Regions from separate parts of the Actinomadura sp. NAK00032 genome, predicted to be linked through region 1. Evidence: riboswitches for the same ligand, from Rfam matches in the RefSeq annotation. Region 1 holds a riboswitch; the other holds the start of a gene.
What was found. A riboswitch is a leader RNA that binds a small molecule or an ion and turns the genes downstream of it on or off. The one in region 1 is predicted to bind thiamine pyrophosphate.
Positions count from the first base shown of each region.

Region 2: another riboswitch for thiamine pyrophosphate. It lies ahead of HUT06_RS00820 (cytosine permease); the one in region 1 lies ahead of thiC (phosphomethylpyrimidine synthase ThiC).

Region 1 is NZ_CP054932.1:4,425,631-4,429,160, forward strand. It holds gene HUT06_RS43875 (TetR/AcrR family transcriptional regulator) at 1-276, opposite strand, end outside; gene thiC (phosphomethylpyrimidine synthase ThiC) at 447-2,171, opposite strand; TPP riboswitch at 2,167-2,280, opposite strand; gene HUT06_RS20550 (sensor histidine kinase) at 2,415-3,530, shown strand, end outside.
Region 2 is NZ_CP054932.1:159,348-162,877, reverse strand. It holds gene HUT06_RS00825 (PAS domain-containing protein) at 1-717, opposite strand, end outside; gene HUT06_RS00820 (cytosine permease) at 794-2,164, opposite strand; TPP riboswitch at 2,157-2,274, opposite strand; gene HUT06_RS00815 (rhodanese-like domain-containing protein) at 2,330-2,665, opposite strand; gene HUT06_RS00810 (SSI family serine proteinase inhibitor) at 2,712-3,173, shown strand; gene HUT06_RS00805 (hypothetical protein) at 3,401-3,530, shown strand, end outside.

The DNA.
Region 1 (3,530 bases):
GCCGGGCGCGGGGGAGGCCAGCAGCTCGCGGGCCGCCGCGGCCAGCTCGGCGTAGCCGTCGGCGAGCAGCGCCTCCAGCAGGTGCCGGCGGGTCGGGAAGTGGCGGTAGAGCGTCCCGATGCCGACGCCGGCCTGCCGGGCGACGGCCTCCAGGGACGCCCCGGCCCCGTCGCGCTGGAAGATGTCGCGGGCCGCGGCGAGCAGCCGCGCCCGGTTGCGGCGCACGTCGGCGCGCATCGCGCGCGCGGGGGCCGTCGGCGTGTCGTCGCTGGTCACGTAGTCGTCGGTCCTTTCCCGGCGGGGACGGGCCTGCGGCGATTCGGGGGGATCCGCGGCTTTGGAACGGTCCCTCGATACTAGCCGCGCCGCGCACCCCGGGCCCCGCCGGGCCGCGCGGGCCCGGCGCGGAACCGTCCGCGCCGGGCCCGCGCCGACCTGCGCTTACGTCACGACGGACCGGGCGACAGGGGCAGCTGCACCCGCCCGCCGGCGGCCCGGAACTCCGCCGCCTTCTCGCGCATCCCCGCGGCCAGCGCGGCCTCGCCGTCCAGCCCGCGCTCGTCGGCGTACCGCCGCACGTCCCGGGTGATCTTCATCGAGCAGAAGTGCGGGCCGCACATCGCGCAGAAGTGCGCCGTCTTCGCCGGCGCCGCCGGCAGCGTCGCGTCGTGGAACGCGCGGGCGGTGTCCGGGTCCAGCGACAGGTTGAACTGGTCCTCCCAGCGGAAGTCGAACCGCGCGTCCGACAGCGCGTCGTCCCACGCCTGCGCCCCCGGATGCCCCTTGGCCAGGTCGGCGGCGTGCGCCGCGATCTTGTAGGCGATGACGCCGGCCTTGACGTCCTCGCGGTCCGGCAGCCCGAGGTGCTCCTTCGGGGTGACGTAGCAGAGCATCGCCGTGCCGTGCCAGCCGATCATCGCGGCGCCGATCGCCGAGGTGATGTGGTCGTAGCCGGGCGCGATGTCGGTGGTCAGCGGCCCGAGCGTGTAGAACGGCGCGCCGTCGCACCACTCCTGCTGCCGGTCCACGTTCTCCTTGATCTTGTGCATCGGGACGTGGCCGGGCCCCTCGTTCATCACCTGGTTGCCGTACTCCGCCGCGATCCGCGTCAGCTCGCCCTGCGTGCGCAGCTCGGCGAACTGCGCCTCGTCGTTGGCGTCGGCGATGGAGCCGGGGCGCAGCCCGTCCCCGAGCGACCAGGTGACGTCGTAGGCGGCGAAGATCTCGCACAGCTCCCGGAACCGGGTGTAGAGGAAGTTCTCCTCGTGGTGCGCCAGGCACCACGCCGCCATGATCGAACCGCCCCGCGACACGATCCCGGTCTTGCGGCGCGCCGTCAGCGGCACGTACCGCAGCAGCACCCCGGCGTGCACGGTCATGTAGTCCACGCCCTGCTCGGCCTGCTCGACCACCGTGTCGCGGAAGACCTCCCAGGTCAGCTCCGCCGGGTCGCCGCCGACCTTCTCGACCGCCTGGTACAGCGGGACGGTCCCGACCGGGACCGGCGAGTTCCGCAGGATCCACTCCCGCGTGGTGTGGATGTCCCTCCCGGTCGACAGGTCCATGATCGTGTCGGCGCCCCACCGGGTCGCCCACGTCATCTTCTCGACCTCGTCCTCGATGGACGACGCCACCGCCGAGTTGCCGATGTTGGCGTTCACCTTCACCAGGAAGTTCCGGCCGATGACCATCGGCTCGGCCTCCGGGTGGTTGACGTTCGCGGGCAGCACCGCCCGCCCGGCCGCCAGCTCGTCCCGGACGAACTCCGGCCGCACCCCCTCCCGCAGGGCCGCGAACTCCATCTCCGGCGTGATCTCGCCGCGCGCCGCGTACGCGCGCTGCGTCACCGCGCCGCCGGACGCGCGGCGCGGCCGCCGCGGCGGGACGTCCTCCCGGACGGGCGCCGCCTTGCGGCCGTCGTCCTCGGGCCGCACCGCCCGCCCCTCGTACGGGGCGGTGTCGCCGCGCTCGGCGATCCACGCCTCCCGCAGCGCGGGCAGCCCCCGGCGGACGTCCGTCCGCCGCGACGGATCGGTGTACGGCCCGGACGTGTCGTACAGGACGACGACATCGCCGTTGGTGAGCGGCACCTCCCGCATCGGGACCCGCACATCCGGGCGCGAGCCCTGCAGGTAGGTCTTGCGGGCAGCTGGAACCACACGTTGTGTCATGACGACCCGATCTCTCCCTACGCCGGCATTACCCGGTCAGGTTCATGCGGTCAGCGGCCGTCTCAGCCGCTATCTCAGCCCGGTTCGCCGGACCCCCGCGATCTGTCGCCACCGACGCTAACCCGGACCGCCCCCGTTGCCGCAACCGCGCCCGCCGGGGTAGAACGCGCCCGCGCGAACCCGGCCCGGCCGCGGCGGGGGCGGTGCGCAGTGATCGCGGGGGTCGGGGAAGATGGACGGGTGGTGACGCTGCCCCGGGTCAATGCGACGGTCACGGACGCCCTGCTCGCGATGGTGCTGGCGGCGGTCGCCTTGGCCGCGGCGGCGGTGTGGCCCGGCGTCCGGGAGCTGGACGCGCCCGGCGCGCTGCTGCTGGTCGCGGCGCACGCGCCGCTCGCGGTGATCAGGCGGTGGCCGGCGCCCGCGCTCGCGGCCCTGGTGGTCCTCGTGCTGCCCTACCACCTGGCGCAGTACCAGCACCACGCGCTGGTGCCCGCCGAGGTGGTCGCGCTGTTCGCCTACGCCGTGCTCGGGCGCCGGGTGCGGGTCGTCCTCAGCGTCGTCGCGTTCCTGCTGGCCGTGTGCGTGATCGGGATGGCGATGCGGGCGGGCGGCAGCTCGGTCCGCGAGCAGGTCGCGGTCATCGAGGCCGCGGTGTCGGTGGTGATCGCCGTCCAGGTCTGGCGGGTGCACCGGGCGCGGCTCGCGACCATCACCGAGCGCGCCGAGCGGGCCGAGCGCACCCGCGAGGAGGAGGCGCGGCGGCGGGTCGCCGAGGAGCGGCTGCGGATCGCCCGCGACCTGCACGACCTCCTCGCGCACAGCATCACGCTGATCGGCGTGCAGGCGGGCGCGGCGGCCCACCTGGTGCGCGGCGACCGGCCGCTCGACCGGGCGGAGCTGGCCGACGCGCTCGGCTCGATCGCGGCCACCTGCCGGGACGCCCGCACCGAGCTGCGCGGCACCCTGCAGGTCCTGCGCGGCACCGACGTGGGCCCCACCGGGACGCTGCCCGGCCCGGACGGCATCGCCGACCTCGTGCGGGCCGCGCGCGCCGGCGGCATCGACGTGGAGCTGTCGGACGGCGGCCTCGCGACCGCGCTGCCGCCGGAGGTCGGCGTCGCCGCGTACCGGATCGTCCAGGAGGCCCTGACCAACACTGTCAAGCACGCCGCCGCCGGGCGCGCCACGGTGACCCTGGAGCGGGACGCCCGCGGCCTCGCCGTCCGGGTCGCCGACGACGGCCGCGGGCCGTCCGGCGGCGCGCCGGAGGGGTTCGGCATCCTCGGGATGATCGAGCGGGCCCGCAGCGTCGGCGGCACGCTGGACGCGGGGCCGGGGGAGGGCGGCGGGTTCGTC
Region 2 (3,530 bases), 4.3 Mb from region 1:
GGACCAGATCAGGTCGCCGAGGCGCTGCGCGCCGGTCGCGAGCTTGACGGTCTTGCCGGACCGCAGCAGCTCCCCGACGAGGCTCGACCGCAGCTCGGCGGTGCGGTCGCTCATGTGCTCAGGCAGCCCGGTCATGCTGACCAGCCGCAGCCGCTCCCCCTCGATCCGGACGAACCCGCCCGCGTCGGCTCCGGTCAGCTCGATCAGCGCGGTGGTGATCCGGTCGAGGACGACGTTCAGGTCCAGCTCGGCGTTCAGGTCGGCGACGATGTCGTTCAGCCGCCGGACGAGCCGGGCCCGCTCGGTCATGTGGTGCTGGACGATCTCGTCCTCCTCGACCGGGTGGTACACCCCCACCCAGCCGAGCAGCGTGCCGCTCGGGTCCTGCAGCAGGCTGGTGTCGATGCGCACGTCGATGAGGCGGCCGTCGCGGTGGAAGCGGCGGGTGGCGATCGAGATCTGCCCGCTGTCGCCCGGCCCGGCGGGCCGGGTGAGCAGCCGCTCCTGGACGGCGTTGTGCTCGGCCTTCAGCTCGTGCGGGACGATCGGCGGGACGCGCCCGATCATCTCCGCGGCGCTCCAGCCGAACATGCGCTCGGCCGCCGGGTTCCACACCGTGACCCGGTGCCGCTGGTCCACCGCCACGATCGCGTCGGCGGCGCTCTCGATGACGGCCCGCGCGATCGGATCGTGGACGTGTTCGTACACGTCTGTCATCGTGCCACCGGACTCCGGCGCGGCGCCGGGTAACTTGCATCGAAAATTGCCAGGGGAACCTTACCTTCTGGTAAGGCTACCGCCTGGTAAGCCTCCCGATGATGAGCGCGGCCGCACCCGCGACCAGGAACGACAGCAGCGAGGCGCTCATCCAGCTCTGCGGCGTGAAGTGCACCGCCTCCTGGACGTCCCGCCAGAAGTCCGCCCAGTGCTCGACCGTGCCCGGGTTGATCAGCTGGTAGGCCGCGAACCCGACCGCCCAGGCCGCGATCATCCCCCAGCGGGACGGCGCCCGCCGCGACACGTCCCACCCGTCCAGCCCGGCCTCCTTGCCGCCCGCGGCCCGGCGGCGGCCGAGGAAGAAGTCGGCGGCGAGGACGCCCAGCATCGGCACGAACACCGATCCGATCAGCGTCAGGAAGCCCGCGTAGTCGCCGATGTCCAGCACCAGTGCGAGGACGGTGACGCCGGCGCCGAGCGTGACGCTCAGCACCCGGCGGTCGGCGCGCGGGAACAGGTTCTGGATCGACACGGCGGTGGAGTAGGTGTCGGCGAACGACTGGTCCGCCTCCCGCAGCACGAAGATCGCGAAGAAGACCACGCCGAGCGTGGCGCCGAGGAACGGGTCGAAGATCCTGGTGCTGTCGCCCGCGACCAGCGCGAGCGCCAGCAGGCCGAGGACGTAGGCGATGATCTGCGTGACCGAGTAGCCGACGGACGCCGCGCCGAACGCCGCCCGCTCCGTCCGCGAGTGCCGGGTGTAGTCGGCGGCGACCGGCACCCACGAGATCGACACCGCGAGCGCGGCGTCCGCGCCGATCCAGAAGCCGCCCCACGAGCCCTCCGACAGGTCGGGCAGCGGCTGCCGGACGAGCTCCACGTAGAAGTAGACCAGCGCGATGCCCACCGCGACGGTCACGTACCGGCGCAGCAGCCGCACCGAGCCGAGCGGCCACACCGTCAGCACGGTCGTGATCGCGCCGGCGGCGACGACGTAGCCCCAGCGCGGCACGCCGTCCCACAGCTCGCGGGCCGCGTCCGCGATGACGATCAGCTCGAACGTCCCCCAGCCGATGAGCTGCGCGATGTTCAGGATCGTCGGCGCGTACGACAGCCGGGCGCCGAACAGGCCGCGCAGCAGCACCATCGCGGGCTGCCCGGTGCGGGCGCCGGGGACGGCGGCGAGGCCGAGCATCAGCCCGCCGAGCGCCGTCCCGACGGCCATCGCGACGATGCCCGCCATGATGGAGATGGTCGGCTTGCCGTCCGCGTCCGGCGCCAGGACGGTGTAGGCGCCGGAGAAGGCCAGGAGGCTGACGCCCAGGTTGGCCCAGAAGGCGCTCTGGTCCCAGAACCCGAGGACCTTGGGGGCGGGCTCATCGAGGGTGAAGGGGGCCTCATCGGCGGGCCGCTTGCCCTCAGGGCGCCGTTCGACGTCGGACGTCACGGGACACACTCCCTACGCCGGCATTACCCGGACAGGTTCATGCGGTCGGCGGCGCCCTGCTGGCCGCCCTCTCAGCCCGGCTTGTGGCCCGAGCTCCCGCGGTTATCGGTCAGACCTGATCGTACAACCGCCCGTCGTCCCCCAGAAGGGGGCATACGGTACGGATCACGCGACGAACGGCGGACCGTCGCCCGCGCCCTCCATGGGACGCCCGGCCTCCGCCCAGCCCTTCATCCCGCCGTCGACGTTCTTCGCCAGCCAGCCCGCCTGGTTGAGCGCCACCGTCACCTGCGCCGACCGCGCCCCGGACCGGCAGATCACGAAGACCTCCCGGTCGCGCGGCACCTCCCCGGCCCGGTCGCCCAGCTGCCGCATCGGAATGTGGACCGCCTCGGGCGCGTGCCCGGCGTCCCACTCGTCCTGCTCCCGGACGTCCAGCAGGTAGCCGTCCTGCGGGACGTCGGCGGCGCCGACCGCCGGCACGTCTTCCCCGAAATTCATCACACCCCCATGGAACCGCGCGAACCGGCCCCGCGTCGAATCACGCATGCGGTATCGGACGCTCCTGTTCGCCGCGCCGGGCGTGGCCATGCTCCTGACCCTGGCCGCCTGCGGTGACGAACAGGCCAACGGAAATCCCGCCGCGGAGCCTTCGGGCGCCACGTCCGTGCAGCCTTCCGGCACCCCGGCGGACACGCTCACCATCACCGTCAAGGCCTCCGCGGAGGCCCCCGCCAAGACCTGGACGCTGACCTGCGATCCTCCAGGCGGTACCCATCCGAAGGCCGCCGACGCGTGCGCGGCCCTGACCAAGGCCAAGGAACCCTTCAAGCCCGTCCCGAAGGACCAGATGTGCACCAAGATCTACGGCGGCCCTGAGATCGCCACGGTCAAGGGCAGCTGGCAGGACGAGAACATCGACACCAAGTTCACCCGCCAGGACGGCTGCCAGCTCCACCGCTGGACGCAAGTGGCCCCCGTCTTCGGCAACGTCCCCAAGGTCCGCTGAACCAGCCCTCCCCGTTCCGGCTAGGTTCTCCGGCATCCGCCACACGTCAGGCCCCGGCACCCGCCGGGGCCTGACTCGTGACTTGCACAGAACCTCAAGTTGCTCACATCAGGCAAGTCTGGGCCAAGGCAAACTTGCCTGAATCGGCAACTTGCGTGATTGAAGAAAGTTGGCCCTTCAGGCAAGTTTGCTTGGATGTGTTGGATCCCACGTGTCAGGATGGCAAGGTGAGCCTCGACAACGACTTGACTCCGGACTCGCTCCTTGAGCAGGGGCTGACAGTCTTGCGCGACCTTCTCGGCTCCGGCTGGCAGGTCACCGTCCAGCCGCACACGCAGGAGGCCCGGGGGGACCGGC